Regions from separate parts of the Pseudescherichia sp. genome, predicted to be linked through region 3. Evidence: predicted binding sites of a transcription regulator. Region 3 holds the regulator's gene; each other region holds the start of a gene.
What was found. The regulator CRP, encoded in region 3, controls carbon source genes, mostly activating them, when cyclic AMP is high. The targets are predictions, from matches to a motif close to ATGTGANNNNNNTCACAT.
Positions count from the first base shown of each region.

Region 1: aaeR (HTH-type transcriptional activator AaeR) is a predicted target of CRP. The motif match lies at 2,753-2,770, and genes of this name have one in related genera.
Region 2: RTX96_RS03155 (sugar transporter) is a predicted target of CRP. The motif match lies at 4,698-4,715, and genes of this name have one in related genera.

Region 1 is NZ_DAMBWA010000004.1:257,230-264,948, forward strand. Features, by position in the region: gene aaeB (p-hydroxybenzoic acid efflux pump subunit AaeB) at 1-1,458, opposite strand, end outside; gene aaeA (p-hydroxybenzoic acid efflux pump subunit AaeA) at 1,464-2,396, opposite strand; gene aaeX (p-hydroxybenzoic acid efflux pump operon protein AaeX) at 2,404-2,607, opposite strand; gene aaeR (HTH-type transcriptional activator AaeR) at 2,788-3,717, shown strand; gene tldD (metalloprotease TldD) at 3,762-5,207, opposite strand; gene yhdP (AsmA2 domain-containing protein YhdP) at 5,298-7,719, opposite strand, start outside.
Region 2 is NZ_DAMBWA010000002.1:122,365-130,083, forward strand. Features, by position in the region: gene ydeE (efflux MFS transporter YdeE) at 1-209, opposite strand, end outside; gene eamA (O-acetylserine/cysteine exporter) at 399-1,295, shown strand; gene marB (multiple antibiotic resistance protein MarB) at 1,340-1,543, opposite strand; gene marA (MDR efflux pump AcrAB transcriptional activator MarA) at 1,583-1,957, opposite strand; gene marR (multiple antibiotic resistance transcriptional regulator MarR) at 1,975-2,409, opposite strand; gene RTX96_RS03150 (MarC family NAAT transporter) at 2,651-3,322, shown strand; gene RTX96_RS03155 (sugar transporter) at 3,415-4,623, opposite strand; gene RTX96_RS03160 (GntR family transcriptional regulator) at 4,764-5,477, shown strand; gene RTX96_RS03165 (enolase C-terminal domain-like protein) at 5,474-6,673, opposite strand; gene RTX96_RS03170 (PTS transporter subunit EIIC) at 6,945-7,719, shown strand, end outside.
Region 3 is NZ_DAMBWA010000003.1:404,845-412,563, forward strand. Features, by position in the region: gene pabA (aminodeoxychorismate synthase component 2) at 1-145, shown strand, start outside; gene RTX96_RS06685 (aspartate aminotransferase family protein) at 225-1,445, shown strand; gene RTX96_RS06690 (YccS/YhfK family putative transporter) at 1,442-3,523, opposite strand; gene crp (cAMP-activated global transcriptional regulator CRP) at 3,574-4,206, opposite strand; gene RTX96_RS06700 (OsmC family protein) at 4,515-4,919, shown strand; gene RTX96_RS06705 (phosphoribulokinase) at 4,971-5,840, opposite strand; gene RTX96_RS06710 (YheU family protein) at 5,894-6,112, opposite strand; gene RTX96_RS06715 (hydrolase) at 6,113-7,129, opposite strand; gene RTX96_RS06720 (ABC transporter ATP-binding protein) at 7,227-7,719, opposite strand, start outside.

The DNA.
Region 1 (7,719 bases), on a different contig from region 3:
CGCGCTATCAAGGAAGCGGTTGAACTCGAAGGTCATCGGGTTATCAAGCACCAAAATGTTGATGGTACTCGCCAGCGCCCCCAGCGAGCCCAGCCGCCGCTTCTGCACCTCGATACCGATAAAGAAGGCCAGCACCGCCAGGCTGATGCAGAGCAGCAGCATGCTTTGCTGGGTGGCAGGCATCACCACCAGAAAATAGAACGCCCCGATGGGCAGCGCCGCCAGGGTGCCGTAGACAAAGTCCATCGCCACCATGCGCGGGTTAGGCAGGCGCATCGCCAGCGAGGTGACCACCGCAATCATGATCATCGCCCCGCTGCCCGAGGTCCAGCCGGTCCAGAGCCAGAACAGGGTCCCGACCATGCAGGAGAGCGTGGTACGCCAGAAGTTGACCATCGCATGGTGACGCTCTGCCGACTCGGCTTTGACCACCGCCTCGGTGCGCAACACCTCCTCTTCGGTAGCGCTGATGCGGGTATTGCCGATCACCCCACGCCGGAGCAGCAGATAGCGGGTCGCCGCACCCACCCAGCTGTAAATAGTGATGGGCGTATCGCGCTCGCCGGTCCAGGCAATCACCCGGCGCATCCGCTTGAGCTGCTTATGCACGTCCTGCACCGTCTCTACCGGCGTAGCGAACAGTTCCCGGAACGTATCGGTGACGAGTTCCGGACGCGACTGCTGCATCAGCCAGGTTTCACACGCCTGGGTAATCAGGGTCAGCGACAGGGTATTGATCACCTTCAAACGGCGATTGGCCCGCGTCCAGCGCGACGACTCCATGTTGAGGTTGGTACGCATCCCGTCCAGAGCGTTGGTACGCCGCACCAGCGCGCCCCAGGCCTTATCCATCTCATCGCCATCGCCATTCTGCACGCAGAGCTGCATCAGCTGGTACTGCGCCAGCAGCAGGCCGTCGAGCTCGCGGTCGATCTCCTGCTTCACCGAGCGCGGCGAGAAGAGCAGATCGGCCACGATGGCGCAGACGATCCCAATGACGATCTCGCTGCAGCGCTCAACGGCGAACTGCGGAGTGAGCAGCGGTTCGGCCTGCACGGTGATAACGATGATCAGCGCGGTATAGCCCGACAGCCCCCACGCGTAAGAGTTTTCAACACGCACCAGCGAGGAGATCCAGGTGCAGAAGCCCGCCCAGAGACAGCAGACCATCAGCATCACCAGCGGGGCGCGGATCATGCCGATGATCATCACCAGCGCGGCAACGCAGCCGATGAAGGTCCCGGCGATACGCAGCATGCCCCGGTAGCGGATCGCCCCTGAGTAGGGTTCGCCCCCGGCGGCAAAGGCCGGGCCAGCGGCTACAATCGCCGCCGTCAGCACCGCCCAGCGCGGCGTTTCAAGATTAAAGTGGAAGCCAACAAACAGCGCCAGCACAATGGCGCAGGCCAGCTTAATGGCAAAGCGCACGTGCTGGTTAGCGATGGAGAAGATGCCCATCGTGATTAGCCCATCTCACGCAGACGGTGGGCCAGCTTGCGGAAGAAGGAGTCCTGGCTGGCGTCCCGGTCTTTCTCCCCGGTGATCACTACCGTGGCGGTGGTGCCCGCCGGCCAGAGGTTGCCCGGCTGGCTGTCGAGGCGGATACGCACCGGCACGCGCTGCGCCAGACGAACCCACTCAAGGTTAGAGTCGATGGTCGCCATCCCCTTGGCGTCGCGGCTGCTGCTGGCGTTGGTTACCCCGGCGGCGATGCTGTCCACCGTGCCCTTCAGCACCTGGTTACTGCCAAGCGGCGTAATTTCGGTGCGATAGCCGGGACGCACGCCCTCCAGCTTGGTCTCTTCCATATAGGCCAGCACGTAGAAGGAGTCGTGTTTTACCAGCGCCACCGCCGTTGAACCGCGGGTGATAAACTCCCCGGTATAGACGTTAAGGTTGGTTACCCAGCCGGCAGACGGGGCGCGGATCACCGTGCGCTCCAGATCCAGCTTCGCCATATCGCGGGTGGCCTCGGCTTTTGCCAGCTGGTGAAGCACGGTTTGCAGGACGTTGTTCGCCTGGTCAATCTCTTCCCGGGACATCGCCTGGATGCCGAGCTGGTTGCGCCGCCCGGCTTCGCGGCGTTTTTCCGTGGCCAGTGCCTGGTAGTAGGCGACGTCCGCCTCGGCCTCCTCCAGCGCTTTCTGGTAGCGCGGCTGGTCGATAGTAAAGAGCACCTGGTCTTTCTTCACCAGCTGGTTATCATGCACCTTCACGTCGGTGATAAGCCCGGCGACGTCGGGCGCAATCGCCACCACGTCGGCGCTAAAGCGGGCGTCGCGCGTCCACGGCGACTCGGTGTAGTAGACCCAGGCACGAAAAATAGCGATGAAAGCCAGTATTACCAAAATCACGGTGATGGCAGTACGGGAGATATTTTTTATAAACGTTTTCACATCAACCTCAGACGAACAGGCGCGACAATAAGTAGAACAGGCAGCAGTAGAGCGCTGTATTGAACAGGGCTGGATGCCAGACAAAATCGTAGATCCCGGTGGGGATCAGCACGCGGCGCACCAGCCAAAAGAGGGCCAGCGATAACAGTAGCTCGAAGAATATCGGCGGGAACGACAGGCCGAAGACCACGATAACGGGAAACAGACTCATGTTGACCTTGATTAGAGAGCGTGCAGGCGATGGTTTATTATTCACGTCACCGCAGGAATAAGGGCCAGAGGGGCCGGGCGAGAGTGACGTGTCTATTACTCAGCTAACAGTATTTTATCGTAACTGTTATGTTGTTATCTATATTGTGTTATCTAAATCACTTTTAAGCCAGAGTGAACAATGGAAAGATTAAAACGCATGTCGGTGTTTGCCAAAGTGGTTGAGCTAGGATCGTTCACCGCTGCTGCCCGACAGCTCCAGATGAGCGTCTCCTCCATCAGCCAGATCGTCGCCAGACTGGAAGATGAGCTGCAGGTTAAGCTGCTCAACCGCAGCACCCGCAGCCTGGCCCTGACCGAAGCGGGCAAGATCTACTACCAGGGCTGCCGCCGAATGCTGCACGAGGCGCAGGATGTGCATGAACAGCTCTATGCCTTTAACAATACCCCTATCGGCACCCTGCGCATTGGCTGCTCCTCCACTATGGCGCAGAACGTGCTGGCCAAAATGACCGCTGAGATGCTGCGCGACTATCCTGGCCTGTCGGTGGATCTGGTCACCGGGATCCCGGCCCCGGATCTGATTGCCGACGGACTGGACGTGGTGATCCGCGTAGGGGCGCTGCAGGACTCCAGTCTCTTCTCCCGCCGACTGGGGGCGATGCCGATGGTGGTCTGCGCGGCTAAAAGCTATCTGGCGCAGTACGGCGTGCCTGAAAAGCCGGCCGATCTCGTCAACCACTCATGGCTAGAGTATAGCGTGCGCCCCGACAATGAGTTTGAGCTGGTAGCTCCAGAGGGACTGTCGACGAAGATCGTGCCCCAGGGTCGCTTTGTCACCAACGATCCTATGACCCTCACCCGCTGGCTAACGGTGGGCGCAGGCGTCGCCTACGTGCCGCTGATGTGGGTGATCGACGAGATCAACCGGGGGACGCTGGAGATCCTCTTCCCGCGCTACCAGTCGGATCCGCGGCCGGTGTATGCCCTCTATACCGAGAAGGATAAGCTGCCGCTGAAGGTGCAGGTCTGTATCGATGCGCTGACCAACTACTTTGTGGCGGTGTCGCAGGTGTTTCAGGCAATGCGCGGACGCGCGAAAGAGAAGTAAGGGTGTTTCCTGCCGGATCTCACCGGCAGGAAGAACGAGCAGGATTAGGCCGTGCCGCCCACGGTTAAGTTATCAACTTTCAGGGTTGGCTGACCCACGCCCACTGGCAGGCTTTGCCCCTCTTTACCGCAGACGCCGACGCCGCTGTCGAGCTTAAGATCGTTGCCGACCATCGAGATCTGCTGCATAGCTTCAATGCCGGAACCGATCAGAGTCGCGCCTTTCACCGGCGTCGTCACCTTGCCGTTCTCAATCAGATAGGCTTCCGAGGTTGAGAAGACAAACTTGCCGGAGGTGATATCCACCTGGCCGCCGCCAAAGTTCGGGGCAAAGATCCCGTACTCTACCGACTCGATGATCTCCTGCGGGGTCGATTTCCCGGCCAGCATATAGGTGTTGGTCATGCGCGGCATCGGCAGATGGGCGTAAGATTCACGACGGCCGTTGCCGGTCGGTGCCACACCCATCAGACGCGCGTTGAGCTTGTCCTGCATGTAGCCTTTCAGGATACCGTTTTCGATCAGCACGTTGTACTGGCCCGGCGTCCCCTCATCGTCGATGGCGATAGAGCCACGGCGGTTCATCATAGTGCCGTCATCAACCACGGTGCAGAGTTCAGAGGCCACCAGCTCACCCATCTGGCCGCTGAAGACCGAGGTACCGCGACGGTTAAAGTCCCCTTCCAGACCGTGACCCACCGCTTCGTGCAGCAGCACGCCCGGCCAGCCCGCGCCCAGCACTACCGGCAGCGTACCCGCCGGGGCCGCCACCGCAGAGAGATTCACCAGCGCCATGCGTACTGCCTCTTTGGCCCAGGCATCCGCCCGCGCTTCGCCGTCGGCGTCGCTGAGGAACCACTCGTAGCCAAAACGACCGCCGCCGCCGCTGGAGCCGCGCTCGCGTTTACCCTCATCTTCCACCTGCACGCTCACCGACAGACGCACCAGCGGGCGAACGTCCGCCGCCAGGGTGCCGTCGGTGGCCGCGACGAGGATCAGCTCATAGACGCCGGTCAGGCTGGCGGTCACCTCCTGCACGCGCTTATCGGCGGCACGCGCCACGTTGTTGACCCGGCGCAGAATATCCAGCTTCTCTTCCCGGCTCATGCTCTGCAGCGGATCGACGCTGGTGTAAAGGGCGCTGTGCTCAACCGCGCCGAGGGTCTGCACCCGGCCATCGCCAGCGTCGCGGACGATGGTACGGGCAGCCTGAGCGCTCTGCTCCAGGGCCAGCAGGCTGATCTGGTCGGCATAGGCAAAGCCGGTCTTCTCGCCGCTGACGGCGCGTACGCCGACGCCCTGGTCGATATGGTAAGAGCCATCTTTAATGATGTTATCTTCTAAAACCCAGGATTCGTGATAGCTCGACTGGAAATAGAGGTCGCCGTAGTCGAGACGGCGCTCGGCCAGCTGGCCGAGGATGGAAAACAGATCCTGATGGCTCAGGCCGTTTGCCGCGAGTAATTGTTCACTAACCAGGTTCAAACTCATCGTTTTGCTACTCTCAGGTTGCCGCGCGAGGCGGTTAAAAATTTATATCTATTGAGAGTGAGGCAATTCGCTCAACTCGTCAAATCATTGCTATTTCTTCGCAGGCGGGGTCCGCGGCTGGCGCAGCACTTCGTTGATTTGCGGTTTATCCATCGGCCCGCTGATGTGGTAGCGCAGAATAGAGACCTTGCTCCACAGCGGCCCCAGCACTTTGCTGGCGGCAAATACCGCTGCGCCAACGATCGGGTTAACGGCGAATGCGGCCGCAACGCCGACGGTGGCGGAGATCTCCGGTGCGACGACGGCCTCGACGTCCAGCTCGCGGCGCACCAGGTTAACCGATCCCTTCATGGCGATGTCCGCCTCGAGACCGTCCACCAGCGTATCGTCGGTATGCAGAACGCCATCTTTGATCCACGCCGTGCTGCGGATAGAGTCAAAGTAGAAACCTTCGCTAAAGGTGTCGCTGAAGTCAAAGCGCAGCTTGCGCAGCAGGGCGTCAAAGCTCAGCAGGCGCAGCAGCTGCCCGGCGCGGCCGGTACTGACGTCGGCGATCTGGCCCTTGCCGAGGCGGGTATGCAGCACGCCGTTGAGGGAGGCCTCGTCCGGCTGCCACGGGGTATCACGCCAGTGCAGGTCGTAATCCGCGTCTACCGGCGCGTCACGCATCGGCGTGCTGACGCCAAAGAACTCGGTGGCTGAATCGATCTTATCCGCACGCAGCTTGCCTTTAATTGAGGTGCGCTCCGCGCCGCTGCGGTTAACCCACTCACCGTCGGCGGTCAGACGAGCAAAGCCGCTGTCTACCAGGCCATTGGTCAGCGAGAGCGTATCGCCCTTAACAGTAAAATCGCCCTCAATGCGGCCATACTTCTGCCCCCACAGCCAGCACTCGGCGCAGCGCAGCTGAAGATCGGGCCAGCCGCTGAAATCGATCCGCGTTTTACCGGTCAGCAACGCTTTTGGCGACAGCGGCTCGCTGGTCACCGGCGTCGGGTTATAGTAGAGATAGCGAATGGCGGCGGTCCAGGGCCTGTTATCCGCCATCGTCAGCGCCGCCGCGATCTCACGCCCCTGTACGTCGACCTTCGTGCCGCCCGCCACAGGCTGCGTCTCCAGGCTGACGTTGTTCCACTGCTGTCCGCCCAGGGTGAGTGCGGGCGTGCGCAGGGTGATCGCTTCCGGGAAGGCCGTGGCGCTGCTGACGTTGCTGGCCACCCCCTGCTGGAACAGCCCTAACCACTGGGCACCATCAAGCGGAGGCAGGTTTAGCTCGACGCCCTTCTGCGCTGGCAGCGGCGGAACGGTCTGGCTCTCCGAGGCCCAGATGGCACGATCTAAGGTCAGCTTCTGGTTAAGCAGCCAGCGGCTGTTGAAGTGGCTATCGCTGCCCGCCGCCCCGGTCAGATCGAAGCTGCGCAGGTTGCCCGTCACGTTCAGCTTCACCGGCAGCGGCTGGCCCGCGGGTTTATTGAGCGGCGAGGGGAGTCGGCTGGCGAGATCCTTCAGGTCGCCCTTAATATCGACGTTATAGCGCGCGCCTGCGTTATAAGGCAGCTCGATGCCAACCTTGCCGTTCCACGCCACGCTGCCGCTGAGGGCATCATTAACCTGTTTCGGCAGCACGCCGGTGCGGGCAGGCTGCCAGTTCGCATTCATATCGATCGCCACCTCGTAGGCCTTTTTACCTTCGGTGGTAGAGAAGTTGACGTTGAGCGGCTGATTGAACCAGCTGGCGGTCAGCGGCTCGCTCTGCAGGTTACCGTTCACAAAGCTAAAGCTGCCGTTCAGATTGTGCAGAGTGCTGTTGAGTGGCTTGATGAACAGGCTGTTATCCCGAAGATTTACCTCGCCTTTGGCAGTGGTCATCTCGCCGTCCAGCGGAATATCGAGATGTAAGCGAGCGCTCACATCGCCATCAAGCTGTAGCTCGTCCAGGGTTGCGCCAAGCGACGCCTTCAGCGGCGTCTCGTTGAAATACGGACCAACCTCTCTACCCGGCCCGCTGATATCAGCGTCAATCAGCAGCTTCTCTTTCAGATAGTCCGGAATGGCGGCTATAAGGTTGCGTCCCTTCACCCCGCCGAGGCTGACCTCATCGCTCTTCATAAACAGGCCGTCGTTGAGGAAGTCCAGCTCGATATCAAAATCCTTCAGCGCAGGCCAGCCAGGCTGGAAAGCGTAAACGGCGTTATGCAGCGGTACCAGTACCTCAAACTGCCCTTCGTTATGCTTGTAGGGGAAGAGATGCGGATTACCGCCGTAGACCAGCGTGGCGTTATCCACCTGGCCGCCCTGGATGGCGCCGCTCAGGTAGTCCACCAGCGCTTTGCCCATCAGATTTTCCGGGAAATAGCGCCACGCCTGCCCGGCATCCGAGGTGCTGATCCCGGCAAGGATCCCCAGCCACGGCTCGTCGTCGGTAGGTTTGAGATAGCGGAAATCGCCCCGGGCGTGCAGGCCGGTAGCCTCAACGTCAATCTGGCGGCCATCCAGCTGGAAGCCACTGCTG
Region 2 (7,719 bases), on a different contig from region 3:
AATTTATCAGCGAGAATGCCGAAGCCGAGGCTAAAGAAGACGCCGACGGTCATTGCCACGGTCATGGCGAAACCAACCTGATCTACGGCCATGCCATACTGGCTATTGAGGTAAATCGTCATAAAGGGCAGCGTAGCGCCGCGCCCGATGGTTAACAGCAGTGATGAAGCGAGTAGTGCGATAATGGAGCGTTGCTGAGTTGTGATCATGTTGTATCCGACAGTGCGTAGTTTTTATTTTTGCTTTCGCTATCAGCAATAACATGCCAAAAGCGCACTGTATAGCGACCAGATCTGAGACACCGCACAGGCTGACCTACCGAATATTGTGATCTGTCTCTCGACAGATTTTTAAGATAACGTAAGATTTTTACAAATATTTAAACTTTAGAGGCAGGTATGACGCGGAAAGACGGACTGCTGGCGTTACTGGTGGTAGTTGTTTGGGGGCTTAATTTTGTCGTCATTAAGGTCGGGCTGCATAATATGCCCCCCCTAATGTTGGCAGGTCTGCGCTTCGTGCTGGTGGCCTTCCCGGCGCTGCTGTTTGTCGCCCGGCCAAAGGTGCCGCTGCGCCTGCTGCTGGGCTATGGCCTGACTATCAGCTTTGGTCAATTTGCCTTTCTGTTTAGCGCCATCAAGTTTGGCATGCCCGCCGGGCTAGCATCGCTGGTGTTGCAGGCGCAGGCTTTCTTTACCATCGTCCTCGGCGCGGTAGCTTTCGGCGAGCGGCTTCAGCTAAAGCAGGTGCTAGGAATTACCCTGGCCGTCTTTGGTGTTCTGGTGCTGGCGGAGTCTAGCCTTAACGGTCAGGACGTCACCGTACTGGGCTTTATGCTCACCCTGGCGGCCGCGTTTAGCTGGGCCTGCGGCAATATTTTCAATAAAAAGATTATGCAGCACCCATCGCGCCCGGGGGTCATGTCGCTGGTAGTCTGGAGTGCGCTGATCCCGGTAGTCCCTTTTATGGTCGCCTCGCTAATCTTTGATGGCCCCGCGCTGATGCTGCAAAGCCTGGTGCAGATTGATATCACTACCGTGCTGTCACTGGTCTATCTGGCGTTTGTCGCCACCATCATTGGCTATGGGATCTGGGGAACGCTGCTCGGGCGGTACGAAACCTGGCGCGTTGCGCCGCTCTCGCTGCTGGTGCCGGTGGTAGGAATGGCCAGCGCCGCGTTACTGCTGGGAGAGACGTTGAACGGCCTACAGCTGTTGGGCGCTGCGCTGATCATGGCAGGCCTCTACATCAACATCTTTGGCTTTCGTTTGCGTCGGTCGGTCACGGCGCGTTAAAAAAAAGCCCCGCACGGGGCGGGGCAAGAACGTATTAGCCGTGCTCAGTTGTAGTAGGGCACGCCTAACTCGTCGGATTTATCACTTCCTGAATCCATATGATTAAAGTCAAAAGGTGACCGATCATGGGCGGAAGGCATAATCATCGCGTCGCGCTGATTTTGTTCACTCGGGCGCGACTGCTCCGCAAAGCTGTTGCCAGAAAACAGCACCAGCAGAGTAAGGGCGGCGGAGACGGTAAACTTCATGATTTCCTCGATACGTCTAAATACAGGCGATTAACAGTTTTAATGGTTTAGCGGCAGCAGATAACGGGCTTCACCGTGCATATTAGTAATGCGATACTTATGCGGCGGCACGTCGAAATAGTTTTTAAAGGTTCGGGTCAACGTCTGCTGAGACTCAAAGCCGTAGCGTTCTGCCAGATAGAGAATCGGCTCGTTGCTCTGCTTAAGCTTCTGTGCGATTTCAGTAAGCTTGCGGCTGCGGATATAGTGACCTAACGAGTGCCCGGTCTCTTTCTTAAACATCCGTTGCAGGTGCCATTTTGAATAACCTGAACGCTCAGAGACCTTCTCCAGCGACAGCGGTGACTCCAGGTTATCCTCGATCCAGTCCAATATGCTATGAATAGTAATGGCGTCATTATTGCGTCTGGACATCATTATACCTCTTCTGTTTACGGCAGTATTTTCTTGAGTAAGTACTCAAGGGTTGCCACTTCATCTGCCGTTAAGTTTTTTGTTAGTTCCTGATGCAGGTCTTGCCCCACTAATTTATGGCCTTGCTCACAAAGCGCTGCGCCGTCGGCGGTGAGCTGGATCAGCACGCCGCGCTTGTCATGCGGATTAGGCTGGCGTTCAATCCAGCCTTTGCAGACCAGTCGATCCAACATTCGGGTTAGCGCCCCGAGATCGACAGACAGCACTTTTTTCAGCTCTACCGGCGTAATGCAGCTGGCACAGCGGATAGAGCAGAGCACCTTAAACTGCGTCGCCGTTATATCCAGCGGCGAAAGGTAATCGTTTAATAAGCGATCTTTTTTCTGGTTGACCATATGGATCAAGCGGCCCAGTGGGATAATTTCATTGAACAGGTCACTGGTGCTTTTCACGATGGTTGCCCCGGCAAGTAGATTAGTCACGGCAGATATTATTGCCGGGGCAACTATAAGTCAACTGAATGCATTAACGTATGCCACAATTTGCTAAAACGTTTCATGTATAGATTTTTTGGCAATAAACCGATAATGAATAACTCTCAGTTATACATTGGGTTACCGCATTTCCCACTGCGCATGAAGGGCTTTTGTGCATATAATAGGCGCAACTATCCCGCCTTAAGGAGTACGGCTAATGCAGGATCTGTTCAGAGCAATTGGATTGGGGTTGGTGGTGCTGCTGCCTCTGGCGAACCCGTTAACGACCGTGGCGCTGTTTCTAGGGCTTGCGGGCAATATGAACAAAGCCGAACGCGATCGTCAGTCGCTGATGGCGTCGGTCTACGTATTTGCCATCATGATGGTTGCCTGGTATGCCGGGCAGGTAGTGATGAATACCTTTGGCATCTCTATTCCGGGACTGCGTATTGCGGGCGGGCTGATCGTCGCCTTTATCGGTTTTCGGATGCTTTTCCCCCAACAAAAAGTGCATGAGTCACCAGAGGCCCGCAGCAAAACGGCCGAACTGATCGAGGAACCAGACGCTAATATTGCTTTCGTTCCGCTGGCGATGCCCAGCACCGCCGGGCCGGGAACCATCGCGATGATTATCAGCTCGGCCTCCACGCTGCGTCACAGCTCTACCTTTCCGGACTGGGTGATCCTGGTTGCGCCGCCGCTGATTTTCCTGATTGTGGCGGTGATCCTCTGGGGCTGCCTGCGCAGTTCGGGGGCGGTGATGCGGCTGGTGGGAAAAAGCGGTATTGAAGCCATATCAAGGCTGATGGGCTTTCTGCTGGTGTGCATGGGGGTGCAGTTTATCATTAACGGGGTGCTGGAGATTATCTCCAACTACCCACTCTCATAGTAACGCCCGGTGGCGCTGCGCTTACGCGGGCCTACAAATCCACACCGTGCCCATCGTAGGCCGGGTCAGCGCAGCGCCACCCGGCATAAACGCTATTGGGTCTGCTCTTCAAGCGCAGGGTGCTCTTCCAGCACCGTGGGCCAGCGGCGGAAGATCACCACCGACCACACCAGCGCCGCCAGCGCGGGGACAGCGCCCACGTAACCCACGTTAGCCATCGACCAGTGCAAGCTTACCTGGTTGCCCACCAGCGCGCCCGCGCCGATGCCAAGGTTAAAGATGCCTGAGAAGAGCGACATCGCCACGTCGGTGGCGTCCGGCGCCAGCGACAGAACCTTCACCTGCATACCAAGGCCGATAATCATAATCGCGATGCCCCAGAACACCCCGAGCACGGCGAGGTAGGTTGTGCTGTGCGAGGCGGGCAGCATCAGCACCAGTGAGATCGTGAGAATGGCAATCGCGCCGCTCACCAGCCCCGAGGCATGCTGGTTGCCTAGCTTGCCAAACAGGATACTGCCGATGATCCCTGCGCCACCCAGAATCAGCAGCAGGACGGTAGCGAAGCTGGCGCTCAGTCCCGCCACGTGCTGCACAAACGGCTCGATGTAGCTATAGGCGGTGTAGTGCGCGGTCACGACGACGACCGTCAGCAGGTAGATACTCATCAGGGCCGGACGGCGAACCAGCAGCGGCAGGCTTTTCAGCGAGCCGGAGTGTTCACTCGGCAGTTTCGGCAGCAGCTTCGCCAGGCAGAGCAGGGTGATCAGCGCGCCAAGCCCGATGATAAAGAAGGTAGTGCGCCAGCCAAAGTATTGCCCGACGATGCGGCCTATCGGCAGCCCCAACACCATCGCCAGCGCCGTACCGGTAGCCAGCAGGCTAAGCGCCTGGGCACGCTTGCCCGGCGGGGCCACGCGAATGGCGAGCGAGGCGGTGATCGACCAGAAGATAGCATGGGCAAAAGCAATACCGATCCGGCTTATCACCAGCACGGTGAAGTTCCACGCGAGGAAAGAGAGCACGTGGCTGGCAATGAACAGCACAAACAGCACAATCAACAGCTTGCGCCGCTCTACCTGGCTGGTGAGCAGCATAAACGGCAGCGACAGCAGCGCTACTACCCAAGCATAGATAGTGAGCATAATGCCCACTTCCGGGGTCTGCATCCCGAAGCTGTCGGCGATGTCGGAGAGCAGTCCGACGGGAACAAATTCAGTGGTATTGAAGATGAAAGCCGCAATGGCCAACGTCACGACGCGCAGCCACGCAACCTTGCGTGAAACAGTGTTCGTTGTCATAAGGTTATAGTAGTGTTGATGAGGGGAAAAGATATGGCGATCTTAAAACTTTCATTGGCGAAAATACAGCCATTTTGTGATTTAGATCTCATTTTAAACCCGTAATAAAAACGCTCTTTTCCCTAACGTTGATGGAAGCCATGAAAAAACGGGAATTTATTACTCAGGATCTGCTCAGCAAGATCTTCCAGACTGCCAGCGAGCCGTTGCATAAATTACCCGCCGAGCGCGAACTTGCCGAAGAGTACGGCGTTTCGCGCTACACCGTGCGGGAAGCCTTAAAAAAGCTGGTCAGCATCGGCATAATTCGCATCGTGCAGGGCTCGGGCATTTACGTTAGCGAGAATGCGCGCAGCAATCCGCTGGTTTACAACTCTATTACCGAAAAACGCTTTGACCAAATGCGCTATCGCCTGCTCAGCCTGCATAAACGGCTGCCCGGCAAGGAGGAGCAGCAGGTATTTGGCATCGGGGAAAATGATTGGCTGTGGTACTTCTGTCGCCTACGCTATGTGGACGATCGCTGCACGCAGATTGAAACTTCCAGCCTGCCGCTGGCGCATTTTCCCGATCTTAATCCACAGGTGATTGAAAGCTCATTGCAACGCTATGCGATCGGCAAAGGCCTCACGCTGTCCCACTTTCTCACTCACTATCAGGCGGTGGCGGTGGACAAAACCCAGGCCGCGCTGCTCGGCTGCAAACGCGGCACCCCCGCCATGAAAATTACTAATCGCGGCATTCTTGCGGGCAGCGAAGTCTGGATATTAAGTGAAGTGATCGACATCCATTATGAATGTACCTATGTCACGCCGTTTAATGCCGACAACCTGCGCTTTCGCAGCGGCAGTTAAGGCGTGTGTATGGCGCCGTTCGGCAGGCGGCTTTGCGTCCATTCATGCGGGCGATAAACCACCGGGAAAGTTGCCATCGCCGCTTCATCCACCTGCATACCAATGCCCGGACGATCGAGCGGATACATATACCCGCCCTCCGCCTGCGGCGCATTGGGGAATACCGCCAGGGTATTCGCCTGCACGGGGATAAACTCCTGAATCGCCGCGTTGTGCAGGTGAATATTAAGATGGGTATTCACCGCCACGCCGACAGGGGTCATATCTGGCGGCCCGTGCCATGCCAGACGCACGCCAAATGCCTGACAAAGCACCGCCAGCTTGAGCGCTGGCGTAATGCCACCAATTTGTGACACATGGCAGCGGATAAAATCGATCTGGCGATTGACGATCACATCGTGCCACTCGGCCGGATTGTTAAACAGCTCGCCCAGCGCCAGCGGCACGCTGCTGTGGGCACGGATCTGCGCTAGCCAACCGCTCTGCTGTGGCGATACGATGTCTTCCAAAAACCAGGGTTGATAAGGCTCCAGCGCCTTCGCCAGCTGAATAGCCTGCTGCGGAAAGAGTCGCTCATGGACGTCATGCAGAATATGAAAACGCTGACCGTACTTCTCGCGTAGCGCTTTAAACATGGCGACAGTATTCGCCATGTACTCATCTTGATCGTAGTAGGCGCCCAGTGTCGGTTCGCGGGTAGCGTGCAGATTCTGCGGCGTACCGCCGTAAAAACCGAGCTGGCAGCGAATATAGCGATAACCCTGCTCGAGCAGGGCATCCACCTGCGGATAGAGTTCATCCATACTCTCACCGGCAGCGTGACTGTAGACCGCAATCGCGTCCCTGGATTTACCCCCGAACAGCTGATAGAGCGGCATTCCCGCCAGCTGGCCTTTGATATCCCACAGCGCCATATCCACGCCGGCGATGGCGTTATTCATTACCGGACCGTTCCGCCAGTAGGCGTTCACCTGCATCATCTGCCACAGATCTTCAATGTGGTTGCCATCACGCCCAATCAACAGCGGTTTTAGATAGTCATCCACCATTGTTTTCACCGCCAGCGGCCGCTGTTGAAACGTGGCGCAGCCATAACCGACGATATCTTTATCGGTAGTGACTTTGACCAGCACCAGATTGTGACGATCCGGACGAGTGATAAAACATTCGACGTTGGTGATTAAAGTAGGTGTCATGGTCGCTCCTGACGGCTGACTGAAAAGCAGATTGCGGGGACTATTATTCCTGCTCTTTTTTATCAATTGCCAGCACTTTATTTTGGTCTGCGCTGAAGCTTTGAATGACGAAAAAACCAGACCAATTTGCTGTTAATTCTCTCATGAACGCCTTTCTATACAGGTTATGTGAGCATTGTCACTTTTCATTGGTCTGTTTTTATGCACGGCCATCCCGTAGACTTCCTCAGCATTGAACATGCCGTCATCAAGGCAGATAAGGAGCCAGAAAATGAGTAATCCAGCCATCATCAATGCGCTGATTCAGGGCGTTGGCGGACGAGAAAATATCAATAAGGTCTGGCACTGCATGACGCGTCTGCGCTTCGATCTGGTGGATGAGGCGAAGATCAACCAACAGGCCGTCACCCAGCTACCAGGGGTATTGGGCGCACAGCTGCAAAGCGAGCAGTACCAGGTGATTATCGGCCCACAGGTGAATCACTGGTATCAACAGATCGGCGGCGACGTGGCCGCTGAGCCAGCCGGTGCGGCACCTGCTAAAGCGAAGAGGGGGCTGGTTTCGCTGTTTATGGATACGGTGTCCGGCGTGTTTGGTCCCATCGTGCCCGCTATCGCGGGTGCGGGGATGATCAAAGGCTTGCTGGCCGGTTTTATTGCCATGAATCTGCTCTCGGCAAAAAGTGACACTGTAATGGTCATCGATATGATTGCCAGCGGCGTCTTCTGGTTCCTGCCGTTTTTCCTCGCGGTATCCGCCGCGAAGATGTTTAAAACTAACGAATATCTGGCAGCGGCAGTGGTTGCCTGCTTAATGTATCCCTCCTTGATTGATGCTGCTAAGCAACTGTCGAGCGGGGCGCCGGGCGCGGTGCAGGCCTACTGGTTTGCCGGGGTGCTGCCGGTATCGATATTCAACTACGCCTCCAGCGTGATCCCCGTCATCTTCTCGGTGCTGGCGCTGAGCTATATCCATCGCGCGGTGGATCGCATCATGCCGCAGGTGCTGAGAACCGTATTTACGCCAACCTTGACGCTGTTTATCA
Region 3 (7,719 bases):
AACCGCATGGAGCGACACCCAGGAGATTATGGCTATTCGCCATCGGGAGTGGGATCTGCAGGGAGTACAGTTCCACCCGGAGAGCATCCTGAGCGAGCAGGGACACGCGCTGCTGGCAAACTTTCTTAATCAGGCCGATTTTTAGTTGCCACGCACTGATTTTTTATGCATATTTTGTGATTATATTTTCATAATTATTGCTGCATATAACGGATGGGCATGACATGGCAACTGAACAGAACGCAGTTACGCGCGCAACCTTTGACGAAGTAATTCTGCCCGTTTATGCACCGGCAGAGTTTATCCCGGTGAAGGGCAAGGGGAGTCGAGTGTGGGATCAGCAGGGCAAGGAGTATGTTGATTTCGCGGGCGGGATTGCCGTTACGGCGCTGGGCCACTGCCATCCTGCGCTGGTGGAAGCGCTGAAAAGCCAGGGCGAAACGCTGTGGCATACCAGCAACGTCTTTACCAACGAACCGGCGCTGCGCCTGGCGCGCAAGATTATTGCTACCACCTTTGCCGAGCGCGTGCTGTTCATGAACTCCGGCACCGAGGCTAACGAAACCGCCTTTAAGCTGGCGCGCTACTACGCCTCTACGCGCCACAGCCCCTATAAAACCAAAATCATCGCCTTCCACAACGCTTTTCACGGACGCTCGCTGTTTACCGTCTCGGTCGGCGGCCAGCCGAAGTACTCCGACGGCTTTGGGCCGAAACCCGCCGATATTATTCACGTGCCGTTTAACGATCTTCATGCGGTCAAAGCGGTAATGGACGATCACACCTGTGCAGTGGTCGTTGAGCCGGTGCAGGGGGAAGGGGGCGTGACTGCTGCAACGCCAGCGTTCTTACAGGGCCTGCGCGAGCTGTGCGACCAGCACCAGGCGCTGCTGGTATTTGATGAAGTGCAGTGCGGAATGGGACGCAGCGGCGATCTCTTTGCCTACATGCACTACGGCGTGACGCCGGATATCCTCACCAGCGCCAAGGCGCTGGGCGGCGGCTTCCCCATCAGTGCGGTGCTGACCACCGAGGCAATCGCCAGCGCCTTCCACGTGGGCTCCCACGGCTCGACCTACGGCGGCAACCCGCTGGCCTGCGCGGTGGCGGGGGCGGCCTTTGACATCATCAGCTCGCCTGAGGTGCTGCAGGGCATCAGCGAGAAGCGTCAACGCTTCGTGAAGCATTTGCAGCAGATCGATGAACAGTTCAACGTATTCAGCGATATTCGCGGCATGGGGCTGCTGATTGGTGCAGAGTTAAAACCGCAGTACAAGGGGCGCGCCCGCGATCTGCTTTACGCGGCCGCCGATGAGGGGGTGATGGTGCTGAATGCCGGGCCGGACGTGATGCGCTTTGCGCCGTCGCTGGTGGTCAGCGAGCAGGATATTGACGAAGGCATGCAGCGTTTTGCCGCTGCGGTAGCCAACATCGTCCGGGCTTAATCTTTACTCCACCTGCGGTTAAGCCAGATGCCATGATGCGGGCGCTGACGCCATGCCACCGATGAGATAGTGTGCATGCTGTTCAGGTGCCCGATAATGCGCTGGAGATGCATCTCCATCGGGCTCATCGGGCCGTGGGTGAGCGTCTCCGGCGCTTCAAGAATATTCGCGTCTCCGGATGCCCCGGCCCCGTCATAGTCCAGCCGCTGCTGGCAGCGCTGAAGCGCAATCTCACAGGACTCCAGATAGCGCTGGGCCAGATCCGGCGTTAGCATCGCGTGTTCCCGAGCCAGGGTTGTCAGGGCGTTAATGTGTTCGACGATAAACTGGCTGTGGGTCACCCAGAGCTTCATATCTTCCAGATAATGGGTATTGAACCCCGGCTCCTGCATCGCCTGGTTGAGGGAGTTAAAGAGCGCGTTGTGCGCCTGATTGACCCGTATCCGCTGGTAAGCCAGCGGCGTGGGCTGCGGATCGTCACTGAGGATCAGGCGAATCGCATCCTGATCCTTCTCAATCGCATCATGGGCATTTTTCCGCAGCAGCCCGCTCTGCCACTGCGGCCAGAGCCAGACCATCCCGCCGAAGGCGATCAGGCAGCCAATCAGGGTATCGATCAGGCGGGCGACGATAAAGTTCTCGCCGCTCAGGGTCAGAATTTGAATCGAATAAACCGCCGTAATGGTGAAACCCACCGTCGCCCAGCCGTAGCTCTTACGAATTATCAGGTAGCTTACCAGCGTAATAAACAGCATGCCCAGCAGCGTGTACCCCTCCGGGACATGAAAGTGCAGGGCGAACCCGGCGATGGTCAACCCCGCTAACGTCCCTGCCGCCCGGTGTAAAATACGCACCCGCGTGGCACCGTAACCGTTCTGCGTGACCAGCAGCACCGTCATCAGGATCCAGTAGGGCTTCGGCAGGTGCAGCGCGCTGCCCATCAGGCTGGCGACGCTCAGCATGACGCTGATGCGGGCGGCGTTGCGCAGCGCCGGAGATTTCAGCGACAGGTAGCTCTTGAGCGCCTCCCATAGCGGCTGGCGGCGCTGCTGGTCGGCCATCAGATCGCGCGTATAGAGCGGACGCTGGGTGCGCAGCACGCGGGCAATACGGCTAAAGTGCCAGGCGCAGAACTGCCCGACCGGGTTTTGCGGATGCTGGCGGGCGATCTTCTCCAGCGCGCCAATCTGCTTCTCCATAGTGAAGCGGGTCGGGTAGCGATGGTAGAGAATGTCGTCCGCCAGCACCCGGAGCCGGGCGGCGACCACCTGCGCATTCCAGCGGATCACCGCTTCGGCGTGGCTGCGCTCCACCAGCTTCTGCACCTCTTCCGGCTGGTGCAGGCTAACCGAGATGTGCTCCTGCAGATCCAGCGCCACCTGAAACGCCCGCAGCAGACGCTTGTAGTCGTTATGCTGGTTGGCGGCGAGCATATGCAGCTGCTGATAGCACTGGCTGATGAGATCCACCGCCTTTTGCTGGCGCGTCAGCAGCGGTGGCAAGGCCTTCTCCGGGTCGGCGTGCTGCGTTAGCAGGCTGTACTTCGCCTCGCAGTAGTCGGCAAGCTGGCGATAGAGCAGGCTTAACGACTCACGCAGCGGCTGCTCGCGCCACAGCCAGAACCAGAACCAGTTAAATGCGCCATACCAGAGCGTGCCCAGGGCGTAGATGAGCAGCGGCTCCCAGACCGGCATATTGCCCGCCAGGCTCAGGGTAAAGATAGCGGCGATGAGCGAGGCAGGCAGCAGGCGAGCGTGTAGAGGACTGATTTCCGCCGTGACGCCCAGCAGCATTGCCAGTCCGGCAAGGATCAGCGGGAGCGCAACGTTGGCCCCCAGCAGCAGCTGCACCGCCAGGCTACAGCCGGCAAACAGCGAACCGCCGATAATCAGGCGCTTAAAGAAGCGTTTGTGTGGGGTATCAAGACCGGCAATGTTACAGCAGGCGGGCACCAGCGAGAACAGTAGCCCCTGCTGCAGGTGGCCTAACGCCAGGCCGATGGCCACGGGAAGGCACAGCACCAGCGTTTGCCGCAGTGCGTAGTTAACTTCAGGGTGGTAGATTAACCGGCGCCACATGGGGGAGAGCAAAAACGGCGTGCGCAGAGGCGACACGCCGTTCTTAAAGCTTAACGCGTTCCGTAGACGACGATGGTTTTACCATGTGCAGAGATCAGGTTCTGATCTTCCAGCATCTTCAGAATACGGCCCACGGTTTCGCGGGAGCAGCCCACGATCTGGCCAATCTCCTGGCGGGTGATTTTGATCTGCATCCCGTCCGGATGGGTCATGGCGTCTGGCTGTTTAGCCAGGTTCAGCAGCGTCTGCGCGATGCGGCCGGTAACGTCGAGGAAGGCAAGGTTGCCCACTTTCTCAGAGGTGACCTGCAGGCGACGTGCCATCTGCGACGAGAGGCGCATCAGAATATCCGGGTTGACCTGGATAAGCTGACGGAATTTTTTATAGGAAATTTCGGCCACTTCACAGGCGGTTTTCGCCCGTACCCATGCGCTGCGCTCCTGGCCCTCTTCAAACAGGCCCAGTTCACCGATAAAGTCTCCCTGGTTCAGGTAAGAGAGGATCATCTCTTTCCCTTCTTCATCCTTGATGAGCACTGCCACCGAGCCTTTGACGATGTAATACAACGTTTCCGCTTTTTCACCCTGGTGAATCAGCGTGCTCTTCGACGGGTACTTATGAATGTGGCAATGAGACAAGAACCATTCGAGAGTCGGGTCTGTTTGTGGTTTGCCAAGCACCATGCGCGGTTATCCTCTGTTATAAGCTGGCGCCAGTCGCGGGACGGGTCCGGCGGCTGGGGTTGCAATCATATGCTTCCCGAATCCTGGGAAGGGGGCCGTCAATATAGGCATGCGGCCTGTAATGGTTGAAGTCCTCTGCATACCTGCATAATGTCAATACATTACTGGAGCATCCCGACTGTTTTAGCATAGCTTTTGCCGTGTGTCTCCTGGTGTCTCGCTTCAGCTTGATGCAGGTCGCCTTCCGTTGCGCGTTTTGCTCTGCGCGCGTAATCTGTCGGGAAAATTGCCACTCTGGAGTGATGAAAATGCAAGCACGCGTAAAATGGGTTGAAGGGTTAACGTTTCTCGGCGAGTCCGCCTCTGGGCATCAGGTCTTAATGGACGGCAACTCCGGGGACAAAGCCCCCAGCCCGATGGAGATGGTACTGATGGCGGCAGGCGGATGCAGCGCCATTGACGTGGTGTCGATCCTGCAGAAAGGGCGTCATAGCGTGACCGATTGCGAAGTGAAGCTGACCTCCGAGCGTCGGGAAGAGGCGCCGCGTCTCTTCACCCACATCAACCTGCACTTTATCGTTACCGGCAAAGAGCTGAAGGAGGCGGCGGTATCCCGCGCGGTGGATCTCTCAGCGGAGAAGTACTGCTCCGTGGCGCTGATGCTGGAGAAAGCGGTCAATATCACCCACTCCTACGAGGTGGTTGAGGGATGATTTTATGCCCGGTGGCGCTGCGCTTACCGGGCCTGCATGTCGCGCATTACCCTATTCAATCTTCTTGCCTTCCATCAGCCGCTGCACCAGCGGCAGCATAATCAGCTCCATCGCCAGTCCCATTTTGCCCCCCGGCACCACCAGGGTGTTGATGTGGGAGATAAACGATCCCTGCAGCATCGCCAGCAGCCAGGGATAGTCGATACCCTCCAGATCGCGAAAGTGGATCACCACAAAGCTCTCGTCCAGCGAGGGAATATTTTTGGCTGCAAAGGGATTTGAGGTGTCAACCGTGGGGACGCGCTGGAAGTTGATGTGGGTGCGGGAGAACTGCGGCGTAATGAAGTTGATGTAGTCATCCATCGAGCGCACCACCGAGTCCATCACCGTCTCCCGGGAGTGGCCGCGCTCGCTGGTGTCGCGGATCATCTTCTGGATCCATTCGAGGTTAATAATTGGCACCACCCCTACCAGCAGATCCACATGGCGCGCCACGTCGTGCTGGGGCGTCACCACGCCGCCGTGCAATCCTTCGTAAAAAAGAATGTCGGTGGGTTCCGGCAGCGGCTGCCACGGCGTAAAGGTGCCCGGCACCTGGTTCCAGGGGACGGCTTCGTCGTAGGTGTGCAGATACTTGCGTGCCTGTCCGGTGCCGTTGTGACCATATTCGATAAAGGTCTGCTCCAGCAGACCAAAGTCGTTGGCGTCCGGACCAAAGTAGCTGATATGCCGCCCGGCATCGCGCGCCTTGCGGATCGCCATATCCATCTCCGGACGGGTATAGCGGTGGAAGCTATCGCCCTCCACCTCGGCGGCGCGTAGACCCAGCTGGGAAAATATTTTACGAAAGGCGAGGCTGGTGGTGGTGGTACCTGCACCGCTGGAACCTGTGACAGCAATCACCGGATGTTTGGCTGACATAGCGAACGACTCCCTGATTAACAGCAGAAGAGGGCGGATCGCCTGACGCAGCGTTATTCGCGAAACTGTTTCCGGGGCATAATATTGACTGTCTCGTGCAGCTCTGACCACACCAGCACGGCCTCACCCGTTTCCAGCTGACGCTTTACGTCGGCAACCTTTTGCTCAAGCGAACGCTCATGTTCACCATAATCGGTGCCTTCGCGCAAGACAAAGCTCTCAATCAGGCTGTAGAGCGTCTCGGGTGCAACCTCTTGCCAGGGAATAATCATCTATGCCTCCAGATAGGGTGCCAGCCAGTCGGGGATGCGCTTTTCAAGCCACATCTCAGGGCGGCGCAGCGTGCCGCCAACGAAGCCAACGTGGCCGCCATGTTCGGTCAACTGATATTCAATATTAGCGGGTAAATGGCCCGCCGCCGGAATGACGTGGTGATCCATAAAGGGATCGTCTTTGGCATGGATAATCAGCGTTGGCTTGCGGATCTGCGGCAGGACCGGCATGGCGCTGCTTCGGCGGTAGTAGTCGATGGCGTCATCGAATCCGTGCGCCTTTGCGGTAATCAGGTCATCAAACTCACGGATGCGGCGCACGCGCTTGAGCTGGGCAAGATCGATCGGCAGGGTACCGGGATAGACCTTGAGCTTGCGTCTGGCGTTGGCTTTTAGCAGGTTGAGCAGGTAACGCTGATAGAAACGTGAGAAACCCTTATCCATATGGAGGCTGCAGGCCTCCAGCACCAGCGGAGCCGAGACGATCACCGCCGCGTTGAGCGGCAGGCTATCGTCAGCTTTAGCCAGCAGACAGCCGAGCATATTGCCGCCGAGAGAGTAACCCACCGCAGCGGTAGGCGCGGCGCCAAAGGTGTTGCGTAGCCAATGCAAGAACCACGTGCCGTCTTCGGTTTCACCGGAGTGGTAGATGCGGTTCAGGCGGTTAGGCTCGCCGCTGCAGCCGCGAAAGTGCATCACCACCCCGAGCCAGCCGCGCTGCTTTGCCGCGTGAATTAATCCGTGGGCGTAGGGGCTGTGCAGGCTACCCTCCAGGCCGTGAAATACCACCAACCGGGGCTTATCTTTCGCCTGCTGCGGATCCTCGCTCCATGCCAGATCGACAAAGTCGCCGTCGGGCAGCTCAAGACGCTGCCACTGCGCGGTAAACTGCAGACGACGGCGCAAAATACGCGGCAGCATCGTCTGTAAATGCGGGTTGCTTGCCCCCGGCATCGGACGGAATTCAACATTATCTTCCGCCGCAGCGGGAAGCAGTAAGGGAGTTATTTGGGCCATGTCGTGCGAGTTATTTTTCAGTGATCTGCTGAATACTATACCTGTGCAGATAAATTATGTTTATGAAAATGGGGCAATACCCTCTCGCCCCCTCGCGTTACTCACTTTGCAGCATGCCTTCAAGCTGCTCCTGCGCCTCAAGCCACGCCATCTCACACTCCTCAAGCCCTGACTTCGCGCTCGCCTGGGCCTGCAGGCACTCGGTGAGCTCAGCCTTGCGGCTCTGATCGTACAGGCCGCTGTCGCCAAGCTTCTCTTCGGCCTTCGCCAGCTGGGCGTTGAGCTTCTCCATCTCTTTCTCCAGACGGGCGATCTCTTTGCGCAGCGGCTGGGTCTGGGTGCGCAGCTCGGCTTCCCGGCGCTTCTGGTCTTTACGCGCCTGGGCGCTGTTACCATTCTCCTTCGCCGCCTCGGCAGGCTGATTCTCCTGCTTCTGCACGTCGCTCAGCCACTGCTGGTAATCCTCCAGATCGCCGTCGAACGGCTCGACTTTGCCGTCGTGGACCAGGTAGAGATCGTCGGTGGTAGAGCGGATCAGGTGGCGATCGTGCGACACCACCACCAGCGCGCCTTCGAACTCAATCAGCGCT